4 regions of the Chryseobacterium sp. KCF3-3 genome follow, and region 1 is predicted to be linked to each of the others. Evidence: riboswitches for the same ligand, from Rfam matches in the RefSeq annotation. Region 1 holds a riboswitch; each other region holds the start of a gene.
What was found. A riboswitch is a leader RNA that binds a small molecule or an ion and turns the genes downstream of it on or off. The one in region 1 is predicted to bind cobalamin.
Positions count from the first base shown of each region.

Region 2: another riboswitch for cobalamin. It lies ahead of ACKTTZ_RS10260 (TonB-dependent receptor); the one in region 1 lies ahead of ACKTTZ_RS02040 (TonB-dependent siderophore receptor).
Region 3: another riboswitch for cobalamin. It lies ahead of prpB (methylisocitrate lyase); the one in region 1 lies ahead of ACKTTZ_RS02040 (TonB-dependent siderophore receptor).
Region 4: another riboswitch for cobalamin. It lies ahead of metE (5-methyltetrahydropteroyltriglutamate--homocysteine S-methyltransferase); the one in region 1 lies ahead of ACKTTZ_RS02040 (TonB-dependent siderophore receptor).

Region 1 is NZ_AP035792.1:439,965-443,139, reverse strand. Features, by position in the region: gene ACKTTZ_RS02045 (T9SS type A sorting domain-containing protein) at 70-1,383, shown strand; cobalamin riboswitch at 1,520-1,698, shown strand; gene ACKTTZ_RS02040 (TonB-dependent siderophore receptor) at 1,730-3,175, shown strand, end outside.
Region 2 is NZ_AP035792.1:2,302,226-2,305,400, reverse strand. Features, by position in the region: gene ACKTTZ_RS10265 (TonB-dependent receptor domain-containing protein) at 1-525, opposite strand, end outside; gene ACKTTZ_RS10260 (TonB-dependent receptor) at 561-1,649, opposite strand; cobalamin riboswitch at 1,758-1,943, opposite strand; gene ACKTTZ_RS10255 (transporter) at 2,036-2,983, opposite strand; gene ACKTTZ_RS10250 (cytochrome-c peroxidase) at 2,996-3,175, opposite strand, start outside.
Region 3 is NZ_AP035792.1:3,111,091-3,114,265, reverse strand. Features, by position in the region: gene ACKTTZ_RS14055 (hypothetical protein) at 1-312, opposite strand, end outside; cobalamin riboswitch at 561-754, shown strand; gene prpB (methylisocitrate lyase) at 1,202-2,110, shown strand; gene prpC (2-methylcitrate synthase) at 2,097-3,175, shown strand, end outside.
Region 4 is NZ_AP035792.1:4,146,121-4,149,295, forward strand. Features, by position in the region: gene ACKTTZ_RS18465 (LytR/AlgR family response regulator transcription factor) at 1-249, shown strand, start outside; gene ACKTTZ_RS18470 (Lrp/AsnC family transcriptional regulator) at 273-734, opposite strand; cobalamin riboswitch at 930-1,116, shown strand; gene metE (5-methyltetrahydropteroyltriglutamate--homocysteine S-methyltransferase) at 1,295-3,175, shown strand, end outside.

The sequences.
Region 1 (3,175 bases):
TTCTTTTGACAAGGTGAATATTGTATTAATATTGTTTTCACCAATTCGAAACGCTAAATATAATAAAATATGAAAAATTTTTACAGAGTATCAATGAAAATGTTGACGGCTTGTCTTTTTCTGAAATTTGGTTTTGCAGAAGCTCAGCTTACTGTAATAGGTTTGGGAAATTATAATGTAGGAGCAGTCTCAGACAATGGAGTCGTAAGTATGCATACAAGTGGAGGAGGAATATATAAATGGGATGCAGCGGGAGGACTTGTACAGATTGGTTCTATATCAAACGGTTATCCGGCTGCTGGTAGAACTGTTGTTTCGAATGACGGAACTAAAATATCGTCATCCATTACAAATGCAGCAACGGGATTCAATGAAATATCAACTTATGATGTAGCTACTTCCACCTGGGTAAACAGAGGTGGGCTTGTTCCTACTGGATGGGATGGCAGTGTAAGTTCAACCTGGGGCATGACTACCAATGGAAGTACGATCGTAGGTTTAGGATTTCTTACTGCTGCGAACGCACATGCTGTGAAATGGGATGCTGTAAGCGGAATGATAGATTTGGGAAGTATGGTTCCCGGACGCAGCTCCAGAGCCAATGCAATCAATGCTGCAGGAACAGTAATTGTAGGTTGGCAGGATGAGCCGACCGGAACAAGAAGTGGGGCAAAATGGCAGGATGGAGTAGAAAGTTTTATTACAGATAATAATGGAAACAATGTGGGAGAAGCAGGAGGAATTTCTGCAGACGGAAATACCATCATAGGCTCAGCAAATCCTAATCCTTATGTCTGGAATGCGGTAAGTGGACTTACTTATATAACACATCCTAATGCTTCTTTCAGCTTCAAAGGAGGAGCAACAGGAATTTCTGCTGATGGGAAAAAAGTAATAGGGTACTACAGAGCATTTGGAGCACCTCCTATGTCAGGGGAAGGCTTTATCTGGACCTCTGCTAGCGGAAGAATTAATCTGAATGATTATGCCGCGTCTTTAGGAATTGCTACCAATGGAGTCACGATGGGGCTTCCTTTAGCGATTTCACAGGACGGAAAAAAAATTGCCGGAACTGGGACAAATGCTTCAGGGCAGATGATTGCTTTTTATCTGGATACTTCTCAATTTTTATCGGTCAATGATGCCGTGAAAGAGAAAAACAGTATAGGAATCTATCCTAATCCTGTGACTGATATTCTATATTTTAAAGGAAAGGGAAAAATAGAGAAAGCTGAAATTTATAATATGGTTGGACAAAAGGTAAAATCATTTGATACGGTAGAAGGGCAGATTGATGTTTCATCGCTGTCAAAAGGAGATTATATTTTACAATACTCTGTAAAAGGAGTAAAACAGGAGGCTTATAAATTTATAAAAAAATAACATATATAAATAGTAAAGTAGTGGGATGAATGGCTGTTTTCAATATTGAAAGCGGCCGTTCTTTTTTGTGTATATAACAAAAGGATAGCATGTTGGTATAGAAAAGCCTGGTTTTTGGCGAATACATATAAAAAACTATCTTTGCAAAAATTTTGGTTTCCAGTATTTTGGAATGAAAAGGGAATCGGGTGTAACTCCCGGACTGTCCCCGCAACTGTAAATCGCAACTCAAGTTTCTGCAAAAAACCACTGTTTAATAACGGGAAGGAGCAGAATGCGAAAGTCAGGAGACCTGCCGGAATTATAATTAAAAAACATATTGCTTTCGGAGGAAAAGTAAAAAAGTATGGATATAAAAAGATCTTTAGTACTGCTTTTTTCATCGTATGGCTGTTTTCTTTTTGGACAAGAGAAGGCCATCGATACTGTTTATGTCTTCGACAATCAGATGAATAGGGTGAAACTTTTTCATCCGGTAAAAATAATTTCGGCGGAAGATGCCGAGAAAAACTCCAGTAATCTTTCTGAACTTCTGAGATTTCAGTCACAGGTTTTTATCAAAGAAAATGGCCGTGGTGCTGTTTCTTCACCTTCTTTCAGAGGAACTACCGCTCAGCAGACTGCTTTTGTCTGGAATGGGATTAATATCAATTCCAATTTTCTGGGGCAGGGAGATATCAATAATATTGCCTTGTTCGGATATGATCAGATTGGTGTAAAAGCCGGAGGAGGAAGTGTAATATACGGAAGTGGTGCCATTGGAGGAAGTATTCACCTGAATAATACGCTTGACTTTAATAAAGGTTTCCATGGTTCTTTATTTTCTGAAGTCGCTTCCTTTAACACTTATAATAATTTTATAAAAGGATCTTACAGCAATGATAGATTCAGTTTCAAAGCTTCCGGAAATTATTCTGTAAGTGAAAATGATTATAAGGTCAGTGACCTGAACTATATCAACAGAAACGGGAGTTATTACAATACAACATTTAATGTAGGAGCATCCTATAAAATTACAAACGATCATAAAATTTCGTGGCAAAGTCAGTTTTTTGATTCTTCGCAGCGCTTTCCTGTATATGAAGAAACGGGAACAAAAACGAAATATAAAACTCAGAGTGTAAGAAGCCTTCTTTCCTGGGACTGGAACAAAACAAAGTTCAGCAATTCCTTTAAAGCAGCTTATACAGAAGAGAATTTTCAATTTTTCGGTTCGTTAAATCAGCCTAAATCAAGTGGCGGAACCGGGAAAAATTATATCCTTAAAAATGATTTTAATTATTTCCTGAACTCAAAGTGGAATTTTAATATCATTGGAGAGTTTCAGGTCAATAAAGGAGAGGGATATATGAACGGAATATCCAGTGTGAGCAGAAATATTGGTTCTGTTTCAGGATTGTTAAGATATTTTGCAACAAAAGACCTGCGTTTTGAGGGTGGATTTAAGAAAGATTTTGTGGAAGATGTGAAGTCTCCGCTGATGTATTCATTCTCCGGAAAATGGAGTGCTGCAAAATGGTATGATGTAAGCTTTAATGTGTCAAAAAATTTCAGATTTCCATCCTTTAATGACATTTATTATGAACCGGGAGGAAATAAAGATCTGAGACCGGAAACTTCTACTCAGGTAGACATGACCAATGAGTTCAAAGTGGGAGATTTTAAACTTACTTTATCTCCATACTATATGAATGTGACTGATCTTATTGTCTGGCTTCCGACTGCTTTAGGCTACTGGCAGGCATACAATGTGAATAAATCTGAATCTTACGGATTGGAATCTCAACTGTCT
Region 2 (3,175 bases), 1.9 Mb from region 1:
ATTGACTTTTCCCACCTGAAACTCAGTCTGCACATTCACATCAGCTCCAATGATTTCAACCATTCCCAGGTTCATCATCAGCCAGCGGAACATGCTTCCGTTAGGGGCAGCTACAATTTTATCCTGCACTTTATTGTAGTAACCGTCTACTTTAGCATAAAATGTTTTAAAGAAACGGTTGGTATAATTCTTCTGATAAGTAAATCCTACATCATATTGATTGGTGAATTCCGGTTTCAGATAAGTATTTCCGATATTGGTATAATACAAATCATTAAAGGTTGGAAGTCTGAAAATCCTTTTATAGAAAGCTCTTAGGGTAAGCTCAGGAATGATTTCCGGCTGATAGCTCATAAATACGGCTGGCGTCCACTCTCTGGCATCTCCCGGTCTTTTATTTTTTCTTACTTCTTCAAAAGTAAAGGTTCCTAAAAGGCTTCCCAGAATTTTGAATCTGTTCCACTGATAGGTTGTCGCCAATGCGACCAATGTGGTATAACGTGTAGGATAAGAAAAGTTATCCAGATTGGCATCCAGATTATTGTACTGAAAGTCTCCACTCAGGCTGACATCCCAATTGGGAGTAATGGAATAGATATTCGATGAAGAAAGGTAGAGCTCTCTTTGAAATAGGTATTATCAGTATAAATAATAGACTGCGAACGAACCGTATCCATAAAATGGGTATAATCGTAAGCAAATTTTGCTTTCAGCTGTGTTTCAAATTTCGGGAACAGTTTTTTTCTCAGATTAGCCTGTACAAAATAATTCTCATCGGAAAGCCTCGCTCCTCTTCCTTCGAAACGGCCATTCACAATAGGTGCCGGCATTCCGCGGTCTGAAATATAACCGTAACCACGGATATTCCAGCTTCCGTTATTTAAAGTTCCGTTTAAAGAAGTTTCAAAACGTTTTGCCCGAATATCTGAATCCTGTCTCTTTGCAATGGTATCATAAGCCTGTTGTCCATCAGGATATTTCTTGGCATAACGAAATCTGTAAATTCCGTCACTCTGCATAAATTCTCCACTGAAGCTGGCAGAAACCCTGTCTGAAATCTTCTGTTCCAACCGGAATGAAGGATTAAAGAGATCAATGGAAGCACTTTTTGCTCTTATCACCAAATTGGTTTTTCTATTTCCTTTAAATACTGGTATTTTAGGCTGCAAATAGATAGCCCCTGAAGACCCGAAGTCTTTTGCCGGCTGGAAAATCTCACTTTTCTGTCCGTTATACAATGATATTTCTTCCAGATCATCCAGAGAATATCGTCCCAGATCCACCAGTCCGTTTTGGGCATTTCCCAATTGAATTCCGTCATAGAAAACACCCACATGCTGACTTCCCATACTTCGGATATTAATGGTTTTCAAACCACCCAATCCGCCGTAATCTTTAATCTGAACACCTGAAAAGTACCGCAGTGCATCAGCAACAGAATGACTATTCAGTCTTTCCAGCTGCTCTCCCTGTAGGATTTGTGCCGGAAGGATTTCTTTAAAATTCTTTTTGTAAAGATTGATTCCTTTAATAGTCTCTTCCTGAAGGCTGTCGTTTTTCTTGGTTTGAGAAGATAAAAGTTGAGATGTGATCACCAATATTGTGAAAACAGCTTTATGAATTGCAGAAGTAATTAGTTTTGCCGCCATTAGCTCATTTAGGGTAATGAAGACGCTAATGGATATAAGAATACAACGACAAAGCACAGCTGTCACTGCACAGAATCATTGATGTCCTAAGCTTTATTCCACGAAAGCGTCAAACGATTATTTTCTGGCAGGTCTTCTGACTTACTCCATTTTTGAAATCCTTCCCATTAAAAAACAGTGGATATATTCTTCAAAAACTTTGGTGCGGAGCTTACAGCAGCGGGTCTGTTCCGGATTTTCACCGGATTCCCTTTTAAGAGCTTTTTAGGGCTCACCAAATTTCGGCAAAGATAAATAATTATTCCTAATCCCCAATTAAAATCATGATTCATAAACAATTAAAGCTCCCGAAGGAGCTTTAACGTCATTTTATTGAGGGTGTCACTTTAAATTCCAATATTCAGGAAAACACTGAATCTCGATTTTGCTTCAATATCTCCTCCCGCCAGATGCGTATACATAGGAAGCATGATCTCACTTCCAAGACTGAGTTTTTTATAAGAAGCTTCAAATCCCAATTTTCCATACAAAGCACTTCCAGCAGTATTAGGCAAGGCTTCATCGAACTGTTTGTTCTGAGCATAAACTTCTCCCTGAACTCCCGTTTTTACAGAAAAAATAGATTTTTCATTCCCCGCAACCTGATAAAAACCTGTTGCAGCATAATTCCATTGGTTTCCGAAACGGTAATTTTTCTTATTCTCTGTTTTGATGGTATAATCTGTATTGACCAATAAGGCTACTTTATTTTTCTGAAACTTATAATTCAAAGCTGCCTGATAATCCCAGCTTCCGGTTCCCAGCTGAAAACTCGGATTGACTCCGGATGCTCCTTTTTCATCAAATTTTCCCAAAGGAATTTTCACACCCAAACCTCCGCTCAGGTGATGGAAATTATCTTTAGAGCTCATCAGCTGATAAATTCCCATCAGGTTCAGATCTCCAATCCCATTGATTTTAATATCTCCCTGCATGGTTTTCTTCTCATGAAAATGGAATGGCAGGCTCGCATATACACTCAACTTTTTAGTCAGTGGAATTTTCCCCCAAAGCTGCAGCGTATTGAAATACTGATCCTGTGTCAGGTCTTTTACAAACAAGTTCTCTTTCGCTTTATAATGCTGTGCAAAGTATTTGATTCCGATAAACTGTGGATTCAGTAAAGATTCAAAGCCGGAAGATCCGTTTCCTGCAGCACACCCACAGGCATCACAATCATCATCAAAATCGAATCTGCTAAAGGTTTCCGGAGCACTATAAGCACTGTCTCTAATGGTTTTTGCCTGATACTGACTCAACAGGATCAAACTTACTATCACTATAATCTTCTTCATGTTTTCTATAAATTATTCTGCAAATTTTGGATTGGATATAAAACTTTTATCCGACAATGTTTTCAGGAACGCAATGATTGATTGTTTTTCCTGACTATTCATGGCAATTCCCACATGTCCGTTCTGTTTCAGCTGTGGATCAAGGTTGGCATTATCTTCTACCTGATCTGAATAAAAATTGAGTACAGCGTC
Region 3 (3,175 bases), 2.7 Mb from region 1:
GACAATATGAACTCCACCTTCATCTCCAAAAACCACAACAGGCATTTTATTTAAAGGCTGATCCGTTGCATTATTCCAGATTGCATAGAATGAACCTGAACCATTGGCCTGAGCAAAAGGCAGCATACTATTCAAAAAACTTTCATCATCACTCCAGCTTTTCAGTCCGGATTTACTATCGATTAACACACCAAAGCCTTGCGAATAATTTTCAAACGAGGAAATGGTATTCTGGAAGTAAATCAGTTTTTCAAGCTCTACAGGAACTTCACTCAAACCCAGATTTTGTTTAAATTCTGCAATGTCTACCATAATCAATAATATACGATTAATAAAATTTATAAAATGAAAGAAGAACAGTAAATTTATTAACTATCTTTAATTTTTCGGTTATCTTTTATATTAATTTAACAACACAAATAATCCGTTTTCACCCTAAAACACCCATCACAACTTAAGCATTTCCAATAGATTACAGTAAAAAAACTATTGATTACATAAAATATCTTTTTCGTTATTATAAAATACTTATATTTACCACCAAGGAGTTCTTAAAACCTTCTTTATCAACCGAAACTGGTTACACTTAGCTGTGTATTAAAAGGGAATCGTGTGTAAATCACGAACTGTCGCGCAACTGTAAGTAACAAACAAAAAGTTTTTATCAATTGATATCCACTGTATATTTTTCATATGGGAAGGATGATAAAAACCGTTACAAGTCAGGAGACCTGCCTATTTCGTATTGACGATGCTTTCGCGATTTGAAGCTTACAGTCAGGTATGATACGATATGGATATAGTGTGATAAAAACAGTTTTATCAACCTATGTTATTTTTTTGAGATGGATATGAGTGTACATTGGGTACTTCTCATGATTCTGTGGCTCATTCGTATCCCCTTTCCGTAATTTTTCTTTCTTCATAAAGCACCGCGAAGTTTACTGAGGACTTTTTATAGGATTTAATCAATGTAAAAAGTAATGGTGTACCAAAGCAATCTTAATTATTCGTGGAGTCGTAACAGGTTTATTTTACAGACCTGCTCAGGAAGATTTTATCAAAATTCTCATCAGCTGCAGGATAGTAAGATTTCTCAAATTGTCACCCATCTTTTCTTTTTTTACTCAAAAGCTATGTCTTTACAGATTCCCGGCTTCTTCACTGATAAACAAATTTCAACTCAACAATACATATTAAAATGATCAAAAATGAAAACTGGAAATCCCCCGGCCTGAAATTCCGGGAGGCAATGGAAAAAGAAAATCCCCTTCAGATTGTGGGAGCCATCAATGCCAATCATGCATTATTGGCACAGCAGGCTGGTTTTAATGCAATCTATCTTTCAGGAGGAGGTGTTGCTGCAGGATCTTTAGGAATTCCTGATTTAGGGATTACCACTCTGGATGATGTACTCATAGATGTTCAGCGTATTACTAATATTTGTGATTTACCCCTTTTGGTGGATATTGATACAGGATTTGGACCTTCTGCCTTTAATGTTGCCCGAACTATTAAATCATTAATCAAAGCTGGTGCAGCAGCCATTCACATTGAGGATCAGGTGGGTGCAAAACGTTGCGGACACCGTCCTGGAAAAGAAATCGTAAGCAAAGAGGAAATGGTAGACCGACTTAAAGCGGCTGCAGATGCCCGTACCGATGAAAATTTTGTGATTGGAGCCAGAACAGACGCTTTTGCAAATGAAGGTCTTGAAAAAACATTAGAAAGAGCCATCGCCTACAAGGAAGCTGGTGCAGATTTCATTTTTGCCGAAGCAGTACCCGATTTAAGTTTTTATCAAAAATTTGTTGATGCTGCCGGAATCCCCGTATTAGCCAACATTACTGAGTTTGGGATGATCAAAATGTACACCGTTGAAGAACTGAAAAACGCAGGTGTAGGGCTTATCCTCTACCCTCTTTCCGCATTCAGGGCAGCCAATAAAGCAGCACAGAATGTCTACCAGCATATCCGTCAGGATGGAACACAAGCTAACGTACTGGATACGATGCAGACCAGAGAAGAACTCTATCAAAGCATCGGCTACTATGATTATGAACAAAAATTAGATAACCTTTTTAAACAAAATACTCATGTCAACGAATAGCGAACCAACATTTAAACCTAAAAAAAGTGTAGCTCTTTCAGGGGTAACAGCAGGCAATACTGCTCTTTGCAGTGTAGGAAAAAGTGGAAATGACCTTCATTACAGAGGTTATGATATTTTGGATCTTGCAGAAAGAGCACAATTTGAGGAAGTAGCCTATCTTCTGATTTATGGCCAGCTGCCTACTGAAGCTCAACTCAAAAACTATAAAGCAAAATTAAAATCACTGAGAGGACTTCCCCACTCTGTAAGAAATATCTTAAAAAGTATTCCGGCAGCCGCACATCCAATGGACGTTATGCGTTCAATGGTTTCAGCAATCGGAAGTATTCAGCCTGAAAAAGATGACCACAATGTTGCGGGAGCAAGAGATATTGCCGACAAACTACTGGCTTCCTTCAGTTCAGGACTTTTATATTGGTATCACTATACACACAATGGCAAAGAGATCAATGTAGAAACGGACGATGATACTATTGGCGGACATTTCCTTCATTTGCTGCATGGTAAAAAAGCACCGGATTCGTGGGTGAAAGCAATGGAAATATCTCTTAATCTGTATGCTGAACATGAGTTTAATGCATCTACGTTCACTGCCCGAGTTATTGCCGGAACCTCATCGGACTTTTATTCTTGTATCACAGGAGCTATTGGTGCTTTGAGAGGTCCAAAACATGGAGGAGCCAATGAAGTAGCTTTCGAAATCCAAAGCCGCTACAATTCTCCTGATGAAGCAGAAGAAGACATCAGAAAACGTATTGCTGACAAAGAAGTAATCATCGGATTCGGACATCCTGTTTATACCATATCGGACCCAAGAAACGTAGTGATAAAAAAAGTAGCCAAAGAACTTTCCGAAGAAGCCGGAGACATGCTGCTGTATAATATTGCTGAAAGACTGGAAACTGTGATGTGGGGAGAAAAGAAAATGTTCCCGAATCTGGACTGGTTCTCTGCGGTATCTTATCACCTGATGGGAGTTCCCACATTGATGTTCACTCCGTTATTCGTTATCTCCAGAGTCACAGGATGGAGTGCACACATTATCGAACAAAGACAGGATGG
Region 4 (3,175 bases), 1.9 Mb from region 1:
GTTTTTGCTTTTGATACAGCAGGAAAAAAACATCTGTTGAATGAATCTACTTTAAAAGAAATTGAAATGCAGTTGAATCCTTCAGATTTTTTCAGGATCAACCGGAGTGAGCTTGTTCAGAAAAATCATATTGAAAGAATAGAGCGATACAATAAAAATACACTTTCTGTTCAGATAAAAGGGCAGAAAGATCATCTTATCACAAGCCAGAGCAATACTTCCACGTTCAGAAAATGGATTGAAGAATAAATGGGTTCTCCGGTTTTATACCGTTAAATAGTCAGCCCATGGTTATTTTTTACCTCAGCCATCACAAAAGTACTGTGCGTACTTCCTATGGAATCTACAGATCCAAGCTTATTGAATACAAAATCCTGATAATGCTTCATATCCCTTACCTGAACTTTCAGAAGGAAATCAAAATCTCCGGAAATATTGTAGCATTCGGCAACTTCTTCAATTTCCAGAATCTCTTTTACAAAATCATAACCTACAGATCTGTCGTGAATTTTGAGTTTGATCTGGCAGAAAACCGTAAACCCACGATTCAGTTTTTCAGCATCAAGAACAGCTGCATATCTTTTAACAAAACCATCCTGTTCCAGTCTTTTTACCCTTTCAAAAACAGGTGAGGTGGATAGGTTGATTTCTTTTGCAAGTTCCTTAACGGTCAGTTTAGCATTTTTCTGGAGCAGCCTGAGCAGCTGTACATCCTTGTCATCGAGTTGTTCCACAGAATATTATTCTTTTAAATGATTAAAACAGTCAAATGTACAGAATTATATTCTTCTATTTATATTTTATAAAGTTTAATTTGCTTAATTGTTTGATGTTTGTTGTGGTTTTGTTCTGTATTGTTAATTTTACACAAAATTAAAAACTTTTACTGATGGCCATAGTCAAAGGTAAAAGTACAGTTCTTTACAGATACTTCATCAAACAGGAAAGGTTTTACTTAAGGTAGATTAATAGGGAATCGTGTGCAAATCACGAGCTGTCGCGCAACTGTAAGTAACACACCAAAGGTTTCTGTCCTTGTAGATCCACTGCCAAAAGCGGGAAGGATGACGGAAACTGTTACAAGTCAGGAGACCTGCCTTTACTGAATTGACAATGCTTTCGCGGTCTGAAGCTTTGGGGTCATACAGATGATATATCGGATTTGAGTATTTTCTTTTGTAAAGGAAATTACGCTGTCTGCTATATCATGACTTTCCTGAATCTTCTTCTGCTAAAACATCACGAAGCCTTTTAAAGAACTTTCCCAATAAGTTTAATTAAAAAGTTTAAAAAAATGCAAACTCACATCCTTGGCTATCCGCGTATTGGTAGCAAAAGAGAACTTAAAAAAGCCTGCGAGCAGTATTGGTCAGGTAAAATCCTTTTGGAAGAACTTCTGAATACCGGAAGGACGATCTGCAACCAAAACTGGAATATTCAGAAAGAAGCAGGAATAGACCTTATCCCGTGTAATGATTTTTCATACTATGACCAGGTTTTGGATATGAGCCTTGTAGTAGGAGCAATTCCAACACGTTATCATGAAGTGGTGCTTAAAAAGAACAATACTGAGTTGGATCTTTATTTTGCGATGGCAAGAGGATATCAGAAAGACGGATTGGACATTACCGCAATGGAAATGACAAAATGGTTCGATACCAACTATCACTATATCGTTCCGGAATTTTATAAAAATCAACAGTTTAAACTGAGCTCAGATAAAATTTTCAATGAATTTGCAGGAGCAAAACAAGCTGGAATCAATGCAAAACCGGTGATTATCGGACTGGTTTCTTATCTGTTATTAGGAAAAGAAAAAGAAGAAGACTTCGATAAATTGGATCTGGCTGGAAATCTTCTTACTGTTTATACAGAGATTTTAACTAAACTTCAGGATCAGGGAGCAGAATGGATTCAGTTTGATGAACCTTTTCTGGCCTTGGATTTAACAGAAAAAGCCAAAGAAACGTATCTTTCTGTGTATGCCGAAATCAGAAAACGTTTCCCAAAACTGAAATTTATTGTAGCTACGTATTTTGACGGATTAAAAGATAACACATCACTTGCTGTTTCCCTTCCGGTGAATACATTGCATGTTGATCTGGTGAGAAATCCTGAACAACTTGATGAGGTTCTGAATGTTATTCCTGAAAGTTTAAGCCTTTCATTAGGAGTAATCGACGGTAGAAATATCTGGAAAAATGATTATGAGAAATCATTGTCATTCATCAGAAAAGCTGTTGAAAAATTAGGCTCTGAAAGAATTTTCATTGCACCATCATGTTCATTGCTTCATTCACCTTGTGACCTTGATTTTGAAACCAATCTTAATCCTGAAATTAAAAACTGGCTGGCTTTTGCTAAACAAAAAGTGACAGAAGTAGTAACCCTTAAAGAATTGGCATCCGGAACGGAAAATGAACAGATTCTTGAAGCATTCGAAGAAAATAAAAAAGCAATTGAAAGCAGAAGAACTTCTTCTCTTATCCATAATGATCAGGTAAAACAAAGAGCGAATGCCGTTACTGAAAAAGATGCTCAGAGAATAAATACCTTTAAAATCCGTAAAGAAGAACAGCAGGAAGTATTGCAGCTTCCTTTATTTCCAACCACCACCATCGGGTCATTCCCGCAAACCACAGAAGTAAGAAGCTGGAGAGCCAAATTCAAAAAAGGAGAGCTTACCGCAGAACAATATGACACCTTGTTGAAAGAAGAAACGCAGAGAACAATCCGCTGGCAGGAAGACATCGGAATTGATGTATTGGTTCACGGAGAATTTGAGCGCAATGACATGGTAGAATACTTCGGAGAACAGCTGGAAGGATTTGTATTCACTAAAAACGGTTGGGTACAAAGCTACGGAAGCCGTTGTGTGAAACCGCCTGTAATTTTTGGAGATGTTTCCCGCCCGACTCCGATGACTGTGTATTGGTCTGAATATGCACAATCCCAGACTGAAAAATGGGTAAAAGGAATGTTGACAGGTCCTGTTACGATTTTACAGTGGTCTTTTGTCCGTGATGATCAGCCTCGTTCAGAAACATGTAAGCAGATTGCTTTGGCGATTCGTGATGAAGTGGTGGATCTGGAAAAAGCAGGAATCAGAATTATTCAGATTGATGAACCTGCGATCAGAGAAGGACTTCCATTAAGAAAAACAGACTGGCAGAAT